3 regions of the Schinkia azotoformans genome follow, and region 2 is predicted to be linked to each of the others. Evidence: riboswitches for the same ligand, from Rfam matches in the RefSeq annotation. Region 2 holds a riboswitch; each other region holds the start of a gene.

Region 1 (5,102 bases), 290 kb from region 2:
AAAAAATCTAAACTTTTTTGCTGGAATATGATGAAAAAGCAGGATAATACGCGGATAAGTCTATATTAAAAAAGTACTAGATTGAGTTTGGGCCAGAGTTCCCGACCCCATGGTTCAAAAATGAACTAAAAAAATCTTAGAATTTGAACAAAATGTGACCGATAGGGTGTGGAAAAATGTAATTTTTTAAATGATAATAGAATCAAACCTATTAAGGAGCTGATTGAATGCTAAGAAGAAAACTGTTTCGAAATTTATTTGGTAAAACTTTAAGACAAAAACGTTATGAAGGCAGTAAGAAAAAGTTAACATTATCAGAATTTGTTTCAAAAACAGATCTTGACGACAGCTATATAGGAAAGATTGAACGAGGTGAAAAATTACCGGATGCTCTAACTCTGTATAAAATATTTGTCGGTCGTGGCATTAGCATTGATCAGCTTTTTAACGATATGAAACCGCAATTCGAAATGCTAGTAAAGCTAGAAAAAAGGTAAAATTCCCTAAATAAATATTGCATGTACTTATTTTTCAATGATTTGCAAACGTTTTCATAAGTGGATATTATTTCTATTAGAAAAGAAAATGTCGATTGTTTAAGTTGTTAAACTATCATCAAAATATTCTAAAATAGGAGAGTGTCATTATGAAACAAATCATCAATCATTATGAGGTAAATCAAAATACGATGGCTTTATTATCGGTTGCTCATACGGAATACTCCACACTTGTACTTGAAGAAAACCAACAATTCTATGTTCGAAAAACACCTATTCAAATTGTCAAGGATGCCTGTCTAGAAGGCGGTTCTACCTATGATGGAAGACGTAGAGCTGTAAGTTATAGGACCGGTTCACAGCAAAAGGTTCCCATTCCAATTAATCCAAAAGACGAAATTTTTGCATTTCCAACCCACTCACCAAAATCGTTTGAATGTAACTGGATTTTCTATCATCATGTCAAATACATATCAACATATAAATCTCCCGACCAACTAAGCGTTCAATCAGTGGTCACATTTAAAAATGGACAACGCATCTCTTTACAAGAATCCCAATATATATTAGAAAAACAAATGCAGCGAACAGCCATGTGCATTATCGGGTTTTAATTATCCCAGGAACATAGGGACGGTTCTTGTATTCCATTATTAAATTGGAACACAAGAACTGTCCCGGCATTCCATTAAAATCTTGATAATAAACTCTTAGCTTTATGCCCATGGTATATTGCTTTAGATCTGAACTTAGATTTAAGTTCTTCACATAAGGCGTCATTTGACAGTACTTCATTGTATCCTTGTAAATAACGGTGTAAATAATAACCGACCTTCATAAAAATTTTCAACACATGGATTCCTCCCCTTAATCCACACAAATCGACGGAATAAAACTTGTTGTATTCGGAAACTGGCTGACATAGTTGTAAAACAACATTAGTCCCTATAGCTTTGCGCCACCATTTTTCAATGGCTTTGCCATTTCGTATAATCTACGTGTTATACAGAAACAATACAATATTTATAGCACCCTTGATAAGAGGCTGCGGACCTATATTGGAGGGAAGCGAAGTTTCTCTTGGATCTGTCAATACTGTGCTTTTATCCAAAAAACAAGTGGTAATTCCAACCAATATGATATATAATTTATTCTAAATTAAATATCATACCGAAAGTTAAATGGCAAACCTATTGAAAAATAGGGACGCAAAGCCACGGGCCTAACGTTATTACAACTATGGTAGCCGGGTTACCAAAGAGATGGTTATGTAAAAACTTTTCTAATCCACCTTTTTGGTGGATTTTTATTTTGCCATTGAAAGGAGGATAGAGATTTTTGAAGACTAAAAGTTTATTAAATAATTTAATTGATCAAAATCAATTTGAACATTACTTTCAACCCATATATAACCTGAATGATAATTCATCAATTGGTGGTGAATTCCTGTTAAGAACAAATATGGGCTCTCCTGATTTTATATTTAGTGAGGCAAAAAAAACAAATAGGCTCTATGATCTAGACACCAAGTCTATCCATAAAGCCCTAACGAGTTCCCATTTCATAAATAGAAGGTTTATGAAAAAAGAATTAAAGTTATTTATAAACGTCTTCCCATCGACTCTTATAAATAAAACTTTTCCTGCATTTCTAAATGATATTTTTACAAAATTCAAGGAGTCCTGTCAACACATAATCTTTGAGATTAATGAAACTGATACTTTCGACTTAAATTTATTGTTTGAAAGGGTAAAATTATTAAAAGAGTATGGATTTTCAATTGCCCTTGACGATGTTGGTAAAGGCTGGCCTTCCATGCAATCAATAATTGAATTTGAACCAAATTATATAAAACTAGATCGATATTTTTCTAAAAACCTTGAGAAATCTGTAAATAAGCAAGACATGATTAAATCTGTACTTTCGTACTGTGACAATACAAATGTAAATTTAGTACTGGAAGGAATAGAGAATGAAGAAAGTCTAAATACTGCACGAGATATAGGTGTACGTATGGCTCAAGGATACTATCTAGGTATGCCTGAAAAGATTAATTAAGAAGTATCGAGCCCCAACTTAAATAATTGAGAAGGGGCTTTTTCAGGGTGAATAGAACTTAGAAGAGAAGAAAAAACTATTTCACTTAACAAAATGCCTATATGATTCTATGGCTGAAAAATGCCCTTTCTTCTATTGTTCCAATTGTTTGAACAAAATAGGAAACAAGGGAGAGTTCAAAGTAGAAATACATCATCTAGCCAATAAATCCTCTCAGAAGATGTAGGCTTGGGGGAAAAGGCGCTTCCAATCGGCTTCCTTTTAAGAACAAAAACAAAACTTTCCTCTTTGCGTTTTTCATTTTACAATTACAATAATAAGGCACCTAAAACTAATAGTTTGAACGTTATCTGAATAAATATGATAAATACCAGTATCTTCTTCAACAATTGGGCGCATTTCTTTATTCCGAGGGTGCGTTCTTTTTGATTTAGGTGTCATAATTGAAGAACCGATGGGATGTTCCAATTGTCATTGTAGTTATTAATCTAAAGACAAATATATATACAGTATGATTTTTGACCGTAATCATCGTAAATAACGAAACAAAATCAGCCCTTTTCTATCTTTGTTTACTTATTCAGTAAATAATTATAGTTTACAACGTAAACAACGATAGGACTTTACTTGGAGAGGTGGGTATGATAGGCTCGTTTGCCTGATGAAACAACTGCTTCAGCCTTTCAAGACAAATCGTACCCACAGAGGCTCCAAGTCAAGTCCTTAAACGCCATTCTACGGTTACATATAAACAATGATAAAAGGTGCATCATTTCAATGTTTTTTTACCGATACTGTATATATGCCATCCTTCAGTTGAATAAGGGATCTTTATAATGTTAAATAGTGGTAAACAAATTAAATGAGATACGAGGAGGATTTGTGGTGAAGATTTTAAAAAAGCTGGTCCGCATTTATGTAAACGAACTTGACTCTGCAATTGCTTTTTATGAAAAATTAACAAACCATAACGTTGATATGAGATTTGAAATGCCACTAAAAAATTTAGAATTAGCATCGATTGATGACTTATTACTTATTTCCGGTAAAGAAGAAGATTTAAAACCTTTTAAACAGACAAAAGTTACTTTTTTAGTGGACTCAGTATATGAATTTAAAAATTTCTTAGAAAACAATGGTTCAACAATAATTAGAGAACCCTCTCGAGTTCCTACAGGAAAGAATATGATCGTTAAGCATCCAGATGGGTTAGTTGCAGAATATGTTGAACACATCTAATCTAGATTTCACTAAACCAGCTAATAGAAACTCCTTGCTATTCCACAATCGGACGCGATTGTTGTAGATCATTAGTCTAATTCCTCGGTAAAAATATGGAGGTATTAGACTTTTTTATCTTTCAGGTCCCTTAAAGTTATAATCCATGTTTTCCTGATCTTACCCCATTGGTAAATATGTTAGCAACAAGTGGTAAAACCTATGACAATCGCTGGTAAAAAACATGGCAGAAGTGGTACATTCTTATGACCGTAATCACATATCTCTATAATTTAAGATTGATAACAGAGCCACAAGCAAAAAACGGCTCAAATTAGAACACGCGAACCGCCCCCATGTTCCATAAATGTCGTATTTAATGTCAAAATATTCAGTTAATTACAAAAAAATAAGCAGAATAAGAATATAGACCATCTCAATGCATGCCTAAGGTCCCTATTCTAATTCTGCAAATTCATCTTCATTTTCCTCAAGTTCATTTTCATTTATCATAGCGGCTATGTTCAATGTTGGTAAAATTACAGGTGCCTCACTACCTTTGCTAGTAATGTCTGACACAAGACTACGTAAATAAGGGAATAGTATTGCTACTGCATTCACCTTATAAAAATTAATAATTTGATTTTCATTAACCACGTCAATTTCAGATAATATCTCAAACAAGCCAGATATTCGTACCTTTACATAAAAACTAGTTTCTTTTAGGTTACTATCCCCCAACTCAATACCGAGTCCCACAATTGCCTGACTAATATTTTCGGGATTTACATCGAGTTTAAAAAAGATGTTGGGGTGTAAAGGTTTTTCTTCTTCCACGGTTTTGTACGGGTTATTTTTATAAGTTGTTTCTAATACATGATAATCTCTAAATTGTAATACTGCCTTCATATTCTATACTCCTTAAGAAGCCCAAGACCATTTTCCATGACTGTCAGTAACAAAATCCTTATCGATGCTTATTACTGAAATCATTTGGGTCTTTTTATCACTTGATTTAATAGTGATGTTCTTCGACAAGTTAGATAACTCCCCTGAGTCCTTTGTAATAAACTTTGCTTGATTGAATTCATAGTTTATTTCTGGGAAGAAATCATTAAAATCTTTATGTTCCCCTGAACCCATTATCACGCCAGGATTTTTTGAACCAAATGAAACATCTAATCCTAATTCTTTTGCTAACTCTAATGCCTTTTGCTTATCAACTTTAAAATTCATTATTTGTCCCTCCTTTAGAACAGTCTTGGAGATTTTCGTACAGGTTTTCGAACCCTTAGATCAACCTCCTTAACCTTTATACTCCCCGGACAT
Region 2 (7,525 bases):
GATGATTTCTTCTGATAAACCTTCTACAGTTTCAATGATTTGATCAAGAGACTTCTCTACAGATTGAATGGATTCTTGGATTGTCATTAGTTTTTCACCTCAACAGCTGCTTTTTGAACTTTATTTTCAAGCACACCGACTCCATCAATACTAATACTTACAACGTCCCCATCCTTTAAGAATGACGGTGGATCCATCGCCACGCCGACACCACCTGGAGTACCAGTCAAGATCACATCTCCTGGTTCAAGTGTCATTAGATTAGATAAAAACTCTACTAAATATTGCACAGAGAATACTAGATTAGCAGTGTTTGTATGCTGTCTTTCTTCTCCATTTACAGTTAAAACTACTTCTAAACCAGATGGATTTGTTAATTCATCCGTTGTAACAAGCCATGGTCCCATTGGTGCCGCTCCATCAACTGATTTACCTTGCAACCATTGGATTGTCCGGCGTTGAATATCCCTATAAGTAACATCATTAACAATTGTATATCCTGCTACATAATCAAGTGCTTCCTCTTGAGAAACGTTTCTTGCTCTTTTTCCAATAACAAAAGCAAATTCTGCCTCATAGTCCAATTGTTCAGAGATTGGGAAGAATGGAATATCGTCTTCTGGACCAATGACAGTGTTAGAAAACTTTGCAAACACAACTGGGAATTCAGGAATTTGACGTCCCATTTCTAAAATATGCTCACGATAGTTATGACCAACACAGATCATTTTGCCCGGCTCTGGAACCGGAGCGCCAACTTTGACATCCTTTTTTGCAAATACAAGTGTACGTCCTTTATATTCCTTGTTTTCTAGTGCAAAATGAATGGCCTCGTTTGCATATTGCATGCTTTCTTTGCCGCCTTGTAAAAATCCAGTCATATCATTTGGAACATAAGCTTCTGCAATTTGTTTAGCGCGAATTTTTCCTTGCGAATCTTGTAATGCTTCATAAGCTGCGTTTAAATCTACAACGTTTTCATTTGTTACAGCTCCAATTCTAGTAGATCCTGCAACTGTAAATGTAATTAATTTCATATCAATTTCCTCCCTTTTTAATTCGGCTAATATTTCACTATAGATAACAATGTTCACTATATTGATAATTTATACTACCTCTAAGATAAGTTAATTCACGGATTATTGTCAATAATTATATTTATCTATATATTAAGTTTTAAAAGTTTTCAATTTATATATGTGTACACGAAAAAAAGAACAAAAAAAAGAAGCTATCACTGCTCCTTTTTCATGACTACAGCACTTCCTTCAAGTACCAGTTCGTCCCGATCATTATAGACATTTGTTTCTATAGTTAATATTTTTTTATCTTGGCGCTTATCTATTACCTTTCCCACTACCCTAATTGTGTCCCCAATACGTACTGGCGCTGTAAACCTGCAATTTTGAGATAAATAAATCACGTTTTTACCAGGTAAAATTGTGCCAAGTAACGTAGAAATAAAGCCTACTGTTAAGACCCCATGAGCAATTCTTCCTTTGAACATTGTCTTCGATGCATAGTCCTCATCAAGATGAATCGGATTTACATCTCCAGTTAATGCTGCAAAGTCAAAGAGATCCTCATTGGTTACTCTTCGCGTGAAAGAAGCGGCATCTCCAATCTCTATTTCTGCGAATAGGCGCTCTTTCACATTTTTTGATTTTTCAATTAATTCTAGTTCTTTTTTTTAGCCTGACTCTTCTCTGCTGTCTTTGTTGTTTGTTCTTCAATCGCACTAACGAATTTATTTTGAGATTCTTTAATTTGTGCCATGAATTTTTCAATTTTCTCAGTTGTTTCCATATGCAGTTTATTTTGATTTTCTAGAGTCTGTTTTACAGCTTCATACATTCTCTCATGAGATTGTTCAGTCAATGTTAACAATGCTTTAGACGGAGTTGATGTTAATTGTTGAATTTGATTAACGATGCCCATCATTTTCTCATTCCAAGTATCAAATAGCTGAACAAATTCATCATTTTTGCCATATACATTGTTTTCTTTAAATAACTTTACTGCTTCATTTAATGAATTTTTAATTTCTTCTTCTACTTGTTTTTGGTTTGTAGCGATTGAAGATAGCATATCTTGTTGTTGTTTCAGGGCATCTAAAGAGAACTCTCCAATTTTTTCTTGAGTTCGATAGACTTGTTGAACTCCATTTTCCCAATTCACCCACATTGTATCAATAATCTTTTTCGTTTGATCCACCGTTGTAAACATTAAAACATCTCCTTTAAAATAAATTAATTTTTTTATGTGGCTGCAAAACTGCAGTATCACTTTTCATCAGGGTCTTCTTTTTTCCCCTTTGGAACGAGAGGCATGAACATATTGGAATACATCGTAAAAAAACTATCCAACATCGTTTGATATTGCCCCAAAGATTCGGCCCATAAATCTAGATATTCAAGGCCAACATCGGTTATCGAATAGATTCGTTTAGCAGGTCCACTGCTTGTTGTATCCCACTCGGATTTCACTAAATTATCCTTCTCTAACTGTCTTAGTAATCGATAGACATTCCCTTGATCAATAGAAGAAAAGCCCAGCTGGGTTAACTGTTGAATCAGTTTGTATCCATGTAGGCCAAATCCCCCCCGCAAACTTAACAATAAAAACGGCACCATTAAATTTTTGGGTGAGCCCCCTATCCCTTTTTCCATGCTATTTTTTTGATTTGTGTTATCTGCCATATTCATCACCTGTTTTTGACTATATGTGTAATTTACACCTATATGTTCCAATTGTCAACTTTTACTATTTGCGGTTTTACCTTCCTTCTACCCTACTTTTGCGGTTTTTGTCTTTTTTTGATAACGTTTTCCTTTCCTTGACACATCAGCGTTTTAGGGAAGAACGAATTTCCCGTTCGACATTACTATGCAAATTTTCTGCGGAGAATGTAGAAATTTTTGGAATTATTTAAATTGTTTCAGACAAAAATCATGTTTAAACTACATGTGGGAGTTAAATAAGGAAGGGAGTGTAAAACATGTCTAACCAAAAAACATATGATCCATTTGCAATGTGGCAGGATTATTATAAAAACGTCCAAAATTATTGGGGACCCGCCATTAATGAAAAGGTTGGAACTGAAGAGTTTTCTGAATGGATGGGTAAGGTTTTAGAAGGAAACTTGCTGTTTAGAAATATGACTGATAAAAACACAAAGCAATTCCTAGAACAAATGAACCTGCCTACTCGTGAGGATTTATCCAGTCTTTCTTCTCTTATAATCAATTTAGATAAAAAAATAGATGATATGGAAGAGCAATTGGAAGAAAATCTTGAAAAACAGATCACACCAGATGATTTAAAAAAGGACATGGTTACATTAAAGAAAGAAGTAAAAGAAATCGGCAGCAAATTGGATGAGGTTCTAAATTTTCTTAAAGAGGATCTAAAAAGTAACGAGGAACCGAAAACTAAAGAAGATCCAAAAGCTGTAAAAGCAAACGCAAAATAATGGTGAATTAAAAACTTACATAAATTGGGGGAGGACTTAACTATGATTAATTTAAATGGTAAAGTTGCAATCGTTACTGGGGGCGCTGTTGGAATTGGAGCTGCTATTTCAAAAGAATTAGCAAGCAATGGGGTAAAAGTAGTATTAAATTATAATAGCAGCAGCAAGGCAGCTGAAGATCTTGTAGCACAAATTCAAGCAAACGGCGGGGAAGCTTATGCTGTTCAAGCGGATGTTTCTGTTTCTGAAGAAGCTACTAAACTAGTAAATGCCGCAGTTGAAAAATATGGACGTCTAGATATCTTGGTTAATAATGCAGGTATCACTAGAGACAGTTCATTTAAAAAGCTTTCAGAAGAAAATTGGAGAAAAGTGATTGATGTTAACTTAAATAGTTCATATAACACTATTTCGCCTGCATTGCCACATCTGTCTGAATCTGACGCTGGTAGAATCATCAATATTTCCTCTGTAATTGGCCAAACAGGTGCTTTTGGTCAAACAAACTATTCAGCAGCTAAGGCTGGTTTGATTGGATTTACAAAATCTCTTGCACTTGAATTAGCTAAAACAAATGTAACTGTAAATGCGATTTGCCCTGGATTTATTGAAACAAGTATGGTTCTAGAAATTCCTGAGGAAATTCGCGGACAAATCGTGGCTAAAATTCCTCAAAAGCGTTTTGGTCATCCGGAAGAAATTGCAAGAGGCGTATTATTCCTATGTAAAGATGGAGCATATATCACCGGTCAACAGTTGAATATTAACGGCGGACTTGCAATGTAATAAGAAAAGCGGAAGCGCCTTGCTCATCGCCGTACAAACTGGAGGGGCTTCGACTGAGATAAAGGAAACTTGAATTGCGCTAGCAATTCTTAGTTGACTTATCGTAGGGAGGAGTCCTGAAGTTTGCTAGGCGATAGGCGCTGGAGCTAGACAGTGAAATGATCTTCCAAGAAGGGTGTGTACAGATTGATCTTAGAAAAACAATTAGAAGAAATGATAGATGTAATGCCTGATGAGGCAAAACAATCCTATCGCCGGTTTAAAAGAACGATGGAAGTATTAACGAAAGATCCAGAACCGGAAGTAGGTTTAACACCAAAAGAAGTCATTTGGACAAGAAACAAAACAAAATTATATCGCTATATTTCAGATAAACCTAAAAAACATAGTACTCCTCTTCTAATGGTTTATGCACTAATCAATAAGCCTTATATCCTTGATATCACAAAAGGGTCCAGTCTTGTTGAGTACCTTCTTGACCAAGGTTTTGATGTGTATATGCTTGATTGGGGTACGCCCGGCTACGAAGATCGTAATATGAAGCTTGATGACTTTATATTAGATTATATTCCTAGAGCCGTTAAGAAGGTTTTACGTACTTCAAAAGCAAATTCTGTTTCTATGCTAGGATATTGTATGGGCGGAACAATGACATCGATCTTTGCTTCCCTTCATCCTGAATTACCTATTAAGAATCTAGTATTTATGACAAGTCCATTTGATTTCGAAGACACAGGTTTATATGGTAGTTTCCTAGATGACCGTTTCTTTGATGTTGATAAAGTAGTAGAAACATTAGGAAATGTTCCCCCTGAAATGATTGATTTTGGCAATAAAATGCTAGATCCACTTTCGAATTTCATTGGTCCATATGTTACATTATATGACCGCTCAGAAAATCCGAAATTCGTAGAAAGCTGGAGATTAATGCAAAAATGGTTGCAGGATGGAATTCCATTCCCTGGTGAGGCTTATCGTCAGTGGATTCGTGAATTTTATCAGCAAAATAAATTAATTAAAGATGAACTTGTTATCCGTGGACGTAAAGTTAACTTAAGTGCAATTAAGGCAAACGTACTTAATATTTCTGGTGAGCGCGATCTTATTGCTATGCCACATCAAGTCGAAGCTTTAATGAATAAAATTTCAAGTAAAGACAAGAAATACGTATGTGTGCCAACAGGCCATGTATCTGTAACATTTGGTCCAAAAGCAGTTTCACTAACTTTCCCTACGATTGGCGACTGGTTAGCTGAGCGTTCGAATTAAATTTAAGTAGTTAGTAAAAAACTGTCTGCGATGTGCAGGCAGTTTTTTGTTTGGTTTAGATGGGACAGAGGGTCGGGAACTCCGACCCAGTGAAAAGTTTATAGTTCTGACTCTAATCTATTTAACAAATCAATAACATTGTTAGAAACCCTTTCTAATTGTACAAAAGCTTGCTCGACACCAACCATATCACCTTTTCCATAATACTCCACTTCAACTTTGGCATAATGGTGGACTTCCTTATGAGGCTCCTCCAATCGTTTAAATGTGTCCCTAGATTTCACTTGTGTAGGCAAATCCCCATAATACCACTTTCCTAACCTACAATGTTCGTGGGACTGTCCGTTTATATTCTCCTGTGTTTCTAATCCTAACATCATATTATAAACTTTCCATTTCCAAAGTAGATGATCTGTTTTTGCAACTCTTACAATATCCTTTAAAAAAGTCGGTTGCACTACTCGCTCAAAAATACCCAAGTGCCCAAATATAGGTAGTTTTTCATAGCATCTTTGTCATTAGTTTATTTAGTATTTCAAAATTCCTGATTCTAAATTCCTATTCTATTATTATCGCGAAATTCTGTTTAAAATCAATAGATTCTACAAAATATGTAATAATAATACTTTCAAAAAGAAAAAAAGAGGTTTCCCTCCGTTATCTTATTGAACAAGCGGCTCTCTTTATTTATTCGAAATGGATCAAATCTTAAATTTTGCAACCAATTCTTGTAATTCTTGTGCTAGTTTGCTTAATGATTCACTTGAGTTACTGATTTCCTCCATTGAGGCTAATTGCTCTTCGGAGGCAGCCGCAACGCCTTGTGATTGTTCAGATGCATCTTTCGCAATTTGGGCTAATTGCTCTACAGAAGCTGTCACTTGTTCTGTGTTGGCTGAAATTTGTTCTGATGCAGCAGATACCTCTTGGATTTGAGTATTAACTTGCTGAACAGCATTCAACACTTGTTGGAAAGCTGTACCTGTCTCTTGGATAACATTCTTTCCTATATCTACCTCATTAATGTTTTGCATCATCTCGTTATTAGCTATTTCAGTATCTTTTTGAATTTCCTGTATTAACTGTACAATCTGGGAAGCTGAATCACGTGATTGGTCTGCTAATTTCCGCACTTCATCGGCTACCACTGTGAAGCCTCTACCATGTTCTCCAGCCCTTGCTGCTTCAATGGCAGCATTTAAAGCTAATAAATTTGTTTGCTCAGAAATATCCGTAATTACACCAATAATATTTCCAATTTCCTTTGAACGCTCTGTTAAATTTTTAATAGCAGCTGTCGTGTTTTGTGTTCCCTCTTCAATTGATTCCATTTGATGGATTGCAGCTTGCAGGGATTGATATCCTTGTTCTGATAAAACTGTTGCTTCCTGTGCAGAACCCCTAACTGTTGTAGAGGACTCAGCAATTCTTTGGATTCCCAGTGATACTTCTTCCATTGCAATGGCACTTTGTTTTGAACTTGATACTTGGGTTTCTGATCCACCGGCCACTTCCTGGATTGCGGATGCAATTTGTTCTGTAGCTTCTGTTGCTTGTTCACTTGTTGCTTGTAGTTCTTCAGATGAGGCTGCCACTTGTTCAGAACTACTATTAATCTGTTGTATTACTTGCCTAAGATTAAAAGTCATATTGTTAAAAGCATGGGCCAACTCGCCAATTTCATCTTTATTTTTAATTTGAATTTCCTCTTGCGTTAAGTCGCCATCTGCTATTTTATCTGCAGCAATCGCAATCTTTCTTACCGGATTTGAAATGATTCGACTAATATAAAAAGCAATTCCGGCACCAAGAAGAAGAGCAATAATGCTTAATATAACTAGGACAAATTGTATCCCTTTCACTATTTCCAACGTTTGATTTCTAGCATTATTTAGTTCATTTGTTTCATTAATAATCATTTCTTCAGCCTTATTACTAATACTTTGCATGATAAGTGGGGCTTCTTTTGAAATATCATCCATGTATTTAAGATTGTTA
Region 3 (8,997 bases), on a different contig from region 2:
TTGGTTCTTCATTTCTTCTATTTCTTTTACCATTATTACTATTGAATCCAATAGCTCCGTTGCAGCTTGTGTTCCCTCTTCAATAACGTTTAATATATTGATAGCCGATTCATCATCGATAACTTCCATCTTCCCTTGTACTAAATAAATATTAAGTTGATTCATTTTATCTATGGCGGTTTTTTCTGAAGCTTTTGCAGTTTCAAATATCTCTCCTAAATTATTTTCACTATTTGCTTGCTCTGAACTTTCTGCCTGTTCCAATTTTCCGTACACACTATCAGCCAGTTCCCTTGCAGTTGCCACCTTCTCCACTTCGACTTTAATCTCATTTACAAGCCCCTCAATCGTTTCCGGAAAAACAAATGATGTTGTAATTCCTCTATCTTCAATCGTGACTGAATGAGAAAAAACGGCATGGGAAGATGGTGTGACTTGGGCAATCCCAAAAGCAGCAATTGAAATTAAACTTGCTGTTTGATATAATGCTTTTTTTCTCATTTTCTTTTTTCTAGCCGATCGCTTTCTTCTCATAAGCATTAACCACCTGTTTAAAATTCCTTTTATAATCATTTTGATGCTTTTGTTTTTTATAAAGAACAAAAATGTTTATAATCTGACTTTGATAACGCAAACCATCAAAGTCAGATTATTTTTTTATAACCATTGTTCTTTCTCTTCGAAAGAATAATAAGATTCCCCCTATAGCTAGTAGGGCAAAACCCCCAAGTACAAAGTTAAAAGTATTTGTGGCAGTAGACGGCAATATTTGCCCATCAACTGGGGGGGAATTCAGTTTTTCCGGATCAATTGGATGTTGCGGGTATATTTTATCCGGGTCTTGGAGCTCTAATGGATTAGTTTGCTCCTGTGGGTCACCCGGATCTTCTGGTATAATCGAGTCATCCGGGTTTTCTGGATCTCCAGGTTGAGTTGGAGTATTTGGTTTATCAGGGTTACTTAGGTTGTCAGAACCTCCTCCAGAGCCTCCACCACCTCCACCCGGTGGTGGGTCATAGCCTTCCACAATAAACCTAAATTCAACTTCAAATCCTAGTCCTTGGAATTCATTGCCTAGTTCATACGGAAACTCCAATTCAAACATCAAATCTTCTTCATTAATTGATTTCAAAAATCTTGGAGTTAATCCTCTAAAATCTTTTAAATATCCTTCATGTAAAGTTCCATTTGCATCAGATACTTTAAGTAAAAATTCATTGTATAATTTTTCATCTCCACCTTGAAATTTAGCCGTTGTGTTATAGGAGAAATCTCTTTGTCCTCTATTTTGGATTGTAAGAATTCGATAAGCCCGATCTCCAGGTTTCAAATTTGAAAGATCGAATAAATATCCATTAGTTTTCGTACCTATATCAATTTGTGAAGTACTTTCGGCTTGAAGAGTTGACGGCATCATCAAAAATACCAAGAATGCAAATATGATTGCGGGAATAATCATTCGTTTTTTCATGGAAACTCCTTAATTCATTTTTTATAATGAATGACTATATGAGAGTGAAATAACTATAATTAAAAAGGCGAGTCATACCCGCCTTTTTACTTATAAAACTAGATCATTAATTAGAGTTTGCTTCCTTGTTAATATCTAAATATCCATTATCTTTTGTTTGATCAGTTGTTAAACCAGCCCATTGTGTTGCTTCAAGTGTAAAGCTAATTTGTGCAGAATCACCTTGGTATTTGTTTTGATCTTGTTCACCATTAATACCAACAGTAGGATCATCCTTAAATGTGATTTGAATTCTTATATTTTCAGTATCGGCTGGATTAAGTGGAATACCAGAATATCTTGGATCATTAGTATTAGTTGGTGCCAAGTTTGGTGTTTCAGTCAATAAATCTTTTAAGGTTTTATTTTGAACTACGGTAATTTGTCTATCTACATCGATAATATTTACGTTAAATTGATCAAGGAAATCTTCTTGAGAGTTATCAGTAGCACCATGTGTATTAACATATTCATTTTCACCTTGTGTAAATGAAGTTATAGCTGTTGTCATTAATACATCTTTAATAGCTAATGAACCTGCATTACTTAATAAAAACTCTCTTTCCATAGTATCCCCAGGCTTCAGGTTTGAGAGGTCAAATAATGCCGTTGCACCATCACCATTATTAACATCAAGGTTTAATGTTCCTGCTGCAAAACTACTGCCAACTGTCTCAATGTCGTTAAATGCTGCCCAAGTTCCTCCACCAATTAATGATAATCCTAATGCTGCCGATGCTACTCCTAAACCTAATTTCTTTTTAATACTCATTTTTCTTTTCCTCCTCATTTATTACCTCGTCATTTTCGAGGTATGTATGTTTTGTTTTTTTATATTGAATTCCTATTTTTTTATAGGAAGATCAACCGTTTATTACCGGATTATCATTTTCTGTTTTTCTAGTTGCTTTTTCAAGTTCTTTTAATCCTTTAAAGATTGATACTGCCGAGTAGAGTAAAAGTAATACACCTGGTAATATTAATAAAATAACTGCCCCCTTTGCTGATCTGGCGAAATCCATGAAGTAACCAGCATTTGGAATGGTGAATCCAGTATATTCACCAACTACATTTCCAGCTAAAACTGGATTCGAGTCCGGGGATTCAACGTTATCACCCTTAGTTCTAAACATTGTATTTTCTCCATTACCTATGACCTCGATTATTCTGTGGGTAACTAGTTTATCTTGAGATTCCATAAAGGTTATAACATCATCTTTCTTTAACCTAGTTAGATCTTCAACTGGTTTTACAGCAATAATTGAACCTGTCATAAAAGTCGGTTCCATTGAGCCAGAAAAAACAGGTTTTAATTGATAGCCGAAAAGGTTCGGTCCTCCACCAGAGGCTTTTGATGAAATAACAGCTATGACCATAACTATTAATAATAGAAATAACATGGTTGTTGTTAACCCGCTAATGACCTTCCATACTTTTTTCACATTTCCACCCCTTTCTCGTGGATTTGTACTCCATGATTAACCGCCTCCTACACATTTGTTCTTTTCTACGAACATGTTATTAAGTTTAAATTCCCATGTTCCGGTTTGTTGTTTTTGTTCTTTATATCGAACTCACAAGTTGAGTATATGATAAAAGGATTACTTTGAAAAATCTGAAAATTAGCCTTATTTTCTTAATAACGAACAAAAAATAAGCTTTTCCTCCTTTTTTCTCCTGTTACCTTACTTTTTCATAACTTTATAAAGAACCATTCGTTCTATATATTGAACAATAGTAGAACGAATAAACTTGGAGGGGGGATTAAGATAATGGTCAAAAAAATAGCTATCATCATCATCATTGCTGGTATTGTCCTGATTGGAATTGGTGTTTTTCAATATTTCAATTCAAAGGAGGAACAAAAAAATACTCTAAAGGAGGCTTATAAGATTCTAGAGGATCATAACCAACAAATAAATAATCACCTAAATGAAGACCATCATACAAAAAAAGATGAAGAATTTAATCCATTCCATGGTGAAACGGTTGGAATTCTAGAAATTCCAAAGCTTAATGCTGAACTCCCGATTGTGGAAGGAACATCTGACAATGACCTTGAAAAAGGGGTTGGTCATTACAAAGGAACAGCCTATCCAACCGAAGGAGATCAAATTGTTTTATCTGGTCATCGGGATACTGTTTTTCGGAGAATGGGAGAGTTAGAGGTTGGTGATGTTTTTATTGTTAAACTCCCCTACGGGAGCTTTGAATACAAAATTGAGAGTACAAAAATAGTCGATGCAGATGATCGAACAATTATTAAATCGACCGCTCCTAATGAAGAGCTTGTAGTGACGACCTGCTACCCGTTCACATTTGTTGGGACTGCACCTGACCGTTATATTTTGACGGCAAAGCCGGTTAAGATGAAGTAAAAATGCCCTATAGAGAGTCTTTCAATGACTTCCCTATAGGGCACTTTTTATAAACATTTTACAATTAGACTGCTTCTGCAACAAATTCCATAAAACCAGTTTGATCTGGCACATAATCAATTTGGTTATTGTTAAAGTAATGGAGTTGGGTTTTATCAATGATAAAATGGAGTCCGTCGATGATGATTTCTTCGTCATTTGGGTGAATGGATTCATCCAAAGTTAATTTCAGCTTTACCCAACAACTAAAGCGTAGTTGCAGACGAATGAATTTCTTTGTTTCTGATTTATTTAATCTTTTTTGTAATTCTGTTTTGGCTGCATCAGTTATAGATAACATCAGTTCCTCCCCCTATTGCTATCGAAGCAAAACTATACAGCCGCTTCTTCTAACCCATCTTCTTCCCAGTTTTTACAAACATCGACCCACTCTTTTGCATATGAATATTGAACTATTTCCTCAATTGTTAATTCGATCGCGGAGTTTGTGCTTCCGCAGGCGGGGAAAACGGTCTCGAAGCGTTTCATGGAGACGTCGAGATAGACATCTAAATCATTGGCCAAGCCAAACGGGCACACTCCACCAATGGCATGTCCTGTTTGTTCCAGAACTTCATCCGGCGTGAGCATTCGGGCTTTGAAACCAAATGTTTGGCGGAATTTCTTGTTGTCAATTTTGGCATCGCCGGCAGCAACAATTAATATCGCTTTTTCGTCTTCTCCTCTAAATGATAATGTTTTTGCAATTCGTGCTGGAATAACCCCAATAGTTTCAGCGGCTTGTTCAACCGTTGCACTTGAAGTATCAAATTCCATGACATCCTTTTCACGATTCCACTTTTTAAAATGAGCTTTTACATTTTCAAGAGACAAATTATACATCCTTTCTTTCATACGTATTACTTAAAATGATATCATATCTTTATAAGAATTAGAAAAATATGGCTTTCCACGTTTGATGTATTTTTGTCGATATTTCACCCTGAAAAGGTAGCAATAAATCGGAAACCCTATAATAAAATTAGATGAACTATTACAAATTCCCTAATTCACTAAAACGAAAGTACTAATAAATTTATCCAACAAGGGGGATGCATCCAATAAAAAATTATTCTTATTAGCAATACAGAAGATTTTGTTCGAAAGTCAAAATCCATACTTTGAAAAAGGCAAACCTGCTTGCAAAACAGGGACGCAAAGCCACAGATCTAAGGCATAACTTTGATAGCTGGGCTACCAAAAGTAATAAACCAGGGGGAAATATGGATACTCAAAGTACACAGTCTTCTCAGACTCAAGACATTAAACTACCCACAATTGATTTAGAGTGGTTACAATTACTTTTAGTTGCAAAATCAATGGGACTATCGATTGAGGACATAAGGGTATTTTTAAGAAATAATAGCGACAATGTTGAAATGTAGGATATGAGCCTTTCTAATAATGAACATTCATGATAAGATGTTATTATAAATCATACGCTTAGGGAGATATCAATGATAGGGAAACGTATCCAAACAATTAGAAAAGAGAAGGGGCTCTCACTATCAGATTTGGCTGCAAAGGCAGGTATTGCAAAATCCTATTTAAGCTCGATTGAGCGGGATATTCAATCTAATCCCTCTGTTCAATTTTTAGAAAAAATAGCAGCAGTTTTAGATATAAGTGTTCAATCACTTATAAATGCTGGGGCCAATGAAGATTCATTAGATCCGGAATGGATAAAGCTAGCTCAGGAAGCAGCAGAATCTGGGGTAAGTAAAGAACAATTTCGTGAATTTTTAGAATTCACAAAATGGCAGATCGAACAACGGAAAAATAATGAAAATGAATAAAAAAGAAGCTGGGATGGAATGGTTTTACTAATTCATCCCAGCTTTTTATTTTAGCAGATTTATTAACTGTCTTAATTTTTCTTTATCGATATTTGAATTACTCATTTCAATCGCCAGCTGTATCACTTCTTTGTCTAGATTTTGGGGGTCGATTTGTTTTTGTAGTTTATTGGAAGTTAGTAATGATTGAAGGTCAACACTTAATGCTTTTGAAATTTTTTCAATCACTTCAATGCTTGGGTTTGTCTGTTTTCCTCGTTCAATAAAACTCAAATAAGACTTTGAAATTCCCGATAATTTTGCCAGCTCTGTTAATGACATCCCTTTCTTCATTCGTAGGTCCCGAATTTTCTTTCCATTCATATTATGTCCCCTTCATAATATTAATTAAGTGAAAATCCCTCCCTCCAACATTTTATTAAGAACGCAACCTCTAAAAAACACATTCGTTCTTTATATAGAACATACAATTAAAGTATACTCTACCTTTCATTCATATGCAAAGCTATTTTACTTAAAGAGAGAGTAGGATGAACCCCAAAAAAAAGAACTCATAATCGAGTCCTCTTAAGCAAATCTATACGTCCAAAAGCGTTCAGTACTGATCCATGCTAATGCATCAGGATCCTTATTCAATAGTTTTTCAGACAAATTTTCCATAACGGCACTTGTTTGCGTTTCATGGGCTAGAATGCAGGCAATTTTTTTATCTTGAACAGAAGTGATATCAACAACTAAATCCGGTTCTCCTAATTTTTCAAAACAGTCATTCGAAAATGCCATACATTGTAATTTAGGGCGAGCTTCTTTTGGCATTTGCTTCATTGCATGAACAACAGCTGCCCCTGTAGCATCATGGTCCGGGTGGACACTATAGCCCGGGTAAAATGAAATGACGAGTGATGGGTTTACTTCTTCAATAATGGCTCGAAAACGATCGGCCAGCTCATCAATGTCCTCAAATTCCAATGTTTTATCACGTAAACCTAGCATCCTTAAATCTGTAATACCAATAGCTTTAGTTGCATTTATAAGTTCATTTTTTCTAATTAATGGGAGTGTTTCGCGATTCGCAACGGGCGGATTCCCCATATTACGTCCCATTTCACCAAGGGTACAGCAAGCATAAGTAACAGGTGTCCCTTTTTCACTATGTAGGCTGATTGTTCCTGAAGCCCCAAAGGCCTCATCATCTGGGTGTGGAAGAATAACTAAAACATGTCTTTCCATTTCCACGGTCATACACTCCTCTCTAAAATGGTTCCTTACTTAACTGACACGCTACAGCAAGTTTCCCATTTGCATCATGCCCCGCTAATAATAGCCGATTTTTTTCATCGACTTCCCAGTGGGTCAAGCCTTCTGCATATACCCATCCGATTTCCAATTTCATACCCACACGATAGGGTCCGTTTCCTGTGATTTTGGCATGCTGGTAACGAATTAATCCATTCCGAATATAAGCCCCTACTGTCATAACAGATTGGTCTTTATGGGAAGCATAGGCACCATTTGTTGTTTCTAAATGTAAATAAAGATCTTGTTCATTGAATTCATCGAGTTTGTTTTGTACTTCCGTTGGGTTAATCGGTTTCAATGTTGACCCTCCTTCAAATTAGTGATATCAATTATATTTTATCTTACTAAAAAGTTCTAGGAAGACTCAACAAAAAAGGCTTATTGATAAAGGTATCTAACCTTTAGTTCTCCCCATTCTCAATTTCACTTAGTGCATCCACATCCAAAATGGTAATCTTGCGCTGACCGGTCATAGAAATCAGACCTTGGTCTTGAAAGGATGACAACCGCCTGCTTAACGTTTCGCGAGTCATTCCCATATAGGAGGCTAAGTCCTTTTTACTCATTGGCAAGGTAATTTGAATCGGTTCATGATCGGTTCCAACTTCATCATTACCTGCTGATAACCCTAATAAGTAAGAAGCTAAACGTTTTTCTGAATCGTGAGAGCTAATGCTTTCGATATTTTTTTCCGTATCGTTCAATCTTCTGCTGAATTCTTCAATAATTTTTAACGAAATGGAAGGATTAGATAACAACATCTCCTTCATTTCAGTTTTATGTATAGCACAAATTTCAGTATCCTTCATTGCTTCAGCATAGCTTGTTAATGATTCATCAGTAAAAAGAGCTAGCTCCCCCATGAAGTCGCCGGGCTCCATGATCCGAATTAATTGTTCTTTCCCAGATTCGGACAGGCGGTAAATTTTCACCTGTCCTTTGTGCACAATATACAAATGATCTGAAGGTTCACCCGCCCTGAATACCATTTCCCCTTTTTTATAGGTTTTCGTTTTGCTCGTTTTGACAATTTCAAGCATCTCATTAAATTGCAAATGATTAAAAATCGGGACAATCGATATACAAAGACTTTTCATATCTTGATTATTTTCATCGTGATGATGGCAGCAATGTTCCATTAAGAGAGCTCCTGTTCTTTTTATTAGTTTTCCTAAAATAGACAAGTCTTAATGCATTCATAATGACAATTAATACACTTAATTCATGGATCAGCATACCAGATGCTAGGAAGACCTGTTTTAGCAGTACACCAACTAATAGAAAAATGACCGTACCCACCGCGAAGAACATATTTTGCTTCATATTTCTGATTGTTGCTTTTGCTAATCTATGGGCTTCTGATAATTTTTCTAGTTTATCCGCCATGATAACTACATCTGCAGTTTCCATTGCGACATCGGTACCTGTACCACCCATTGCAAAGCCAATGTCAGCTGTTGCAATAGCTGGGGCATCATTTATACCGTCTCCTACCATTGCAACATTAAATCCATTATTTTTCAACTCTTTTATCTTATTTACTTTATCTTCAGGGAGAAGTTCTGCAAATACTCCATCAATACCAAGTTGGTTTGCTACTTTTTCTGCCGCATGTTTGTTGTCGCCAGTTAGCATATAGATTTGTTTAATCCCACTTTGTTTTAAACTTTGTATACTTTCTTCCGCTTCCGGACGGATTTGATCTGCAATGGAAATTACACCAGCTATTGTTTTATTCACAGCAACAATAATAGCAGTATAGCCTTTCTTTTCTTGGTCAGTAGCATAGACTTGTATTTCCTTATCTATATTCACTTGATTAGCTGTCATCCATTTACGGTTCCCGATTAATAGATGATTGTGATTTACGGTTGCTCCAATCCCATTTCCTTTTACCACTTCAAAATGTGTTGGTTTATAGACTAATGGCAGACCTCTTTTATGAGCTTCCTTCACAACTGTTTGCCCTAAATGA

What was found. A riboswitch is a leader RNA that binds a small molecule or an ion and turns the genes downstream of it on or off. The one in region 2 is predicted to bind cyclic di-GMP.
Region 1: it holds a riboswitch for cyclic di-GMP, as region 2 does, so the genes downstream of both, P9E47_RS00025 (EAL domain-containing protein) here and P9E47_RS01320 (CZB domain-containing protein) in region 2, are expected to answer to the same signal.
Region 3: it holds a riboswitch for cyclic di-GMP, as region 2 does, so the genes downstream of both, P9E47_RS13265 (anti-repressor SinI family protein) here and P9E47_RS01320 (CZB domain-containing protein) in region 2, are expected to answer to the same signal.

Annotation. Positions count from the first base shown of each region.
Region 1 covers NZ_JARSMD010000001.1:551-5,652, reverse strand. The annotation lists gene P9E47_RS00035 (helix-turn-helix domain-containing protein) at 228-497, shown strand; gene P9E47_RS00030 (competence protein ComK) at 647-1,111, shown strand; cyclic di-GMP riboswitch class I at 1,402-1,489, opposite strand; cyclic di-GMP riboswitch class I at 1,671-1,756, shown strand; gene P9E47_RS00025 (EAL domain-containing protein) at 1,836-2,555, shown strand; gene P9E47_RS00020 (VOC family protein) at 3,441-3,794, shown strand; gene P9E47_RS00015 (protein-export chaperone SecB) at 4,230-4,682, opposite strand; gene P9E47_RS00010 (hypothetical protein) at 4,695-5,009, opposite strand; partial or broken gene P9E47_RS00005 (hypothetical protein) at 5,024-5,102, opposite strand, start outside.
Region 2 covers NZ_JARSMD010000001.1:291,908-299,432, reverse strand. The annotation lists gene P9E47_RS01360 (DinB family protein) at 1-87, opposite strand, end outside; gene P9E47_RS01355 (fumarylacetoacetate hydrolase family protein) at 87-1,037, opposite strand; gene P9E47_RS01350 (MaoC family dehydratase) at 1,235-1,672, opposite strand; gene P9E47_RS01345 (polyhydroxyalkanoic acid inclusion protein PhaP) at 1,678-2,226, opposite strand; gene phaQ (poly-beta-hydroxybutyrate-responsive repressor) at 2,283-2,699, opposite strand; gene P9E47_RS01335 (hypothetical protein) at 2,999-3,472, shown strand; gene P9E47_RS01330 (3-oxoacyl-ACP reductase) at 3,515-4,258, shown strand; gene phaC (class III poly(R)-hydroxyalkanoic acid synthase subunit PhaC) at 4,472-5,527, shown strand; gene P9E47_RS01320 (CZB domain-containing protein) at 5,626-5,985, opposite strand; cyclic di-GMP riboswitch class II at 5,965-6,048, opposite strand; gene P9E47_RS01315 (methyl-accepting chemotaxis protein) at 6,229-7,525, opposite strand, start outside.
Region 3 covers NZ_JARSMD010000021.1:81,364-90,360, forward strand. The annotation lists gene P9E47_RS13230 (hypothetical protein) at 1-534, opposite strand, end outside; gene P9E47_RS13235 (LPXTG cell wall anchor domain-containing protein) at 650-1,471, opposite strand; gene P9E47_RS13240 (TasA family protein) at 1,578-2,282, opposite strand; gene sipW (signal peptidase I SipW) at 2,374-2,952, opposite strand; gene P9E47_RS13250 (class D sortase) at 3,283-3,888, shown strand; gene P9E47_RS13255 (iron-sulfur cluster biosynthesis family protein) at 3,953-4,228, opposite strand; gene P9E47_RS13260 (YbaK/EbsC family protein) at 4,261-4,761, opposite strand; cyclic di-GMP riboswitch class I at 5,047-5,129, shown strand; gene P9E47_RS13265 (anti-repressor SinI family protein) at 5,151-5,312, shown strand; gene P9E47_RS13270 (helix-turn-helix domain-containing protein) at 5,385-5,723, shown strand; gene P9E47_RS13275 (helix-turn-helix domain-containing protein) at 5,769-6,086, opposite strand; gene bshB2 (bacillithiol biosynthesis deacetylase BshB2) at 6,291-6,953, opposite strand; gene P9E47_RS13285 (YojF family protein) at 6,976-7,320, opposite strand; gene P9E47_RS13290 (Crp/Fnr family transcriptional regulator) at 7,424-8,161, opposite strand; gene P9E47_RS13295 (heavy metal translocating P-type ATPase) at 8,133-8,997, opposite strand, start outside.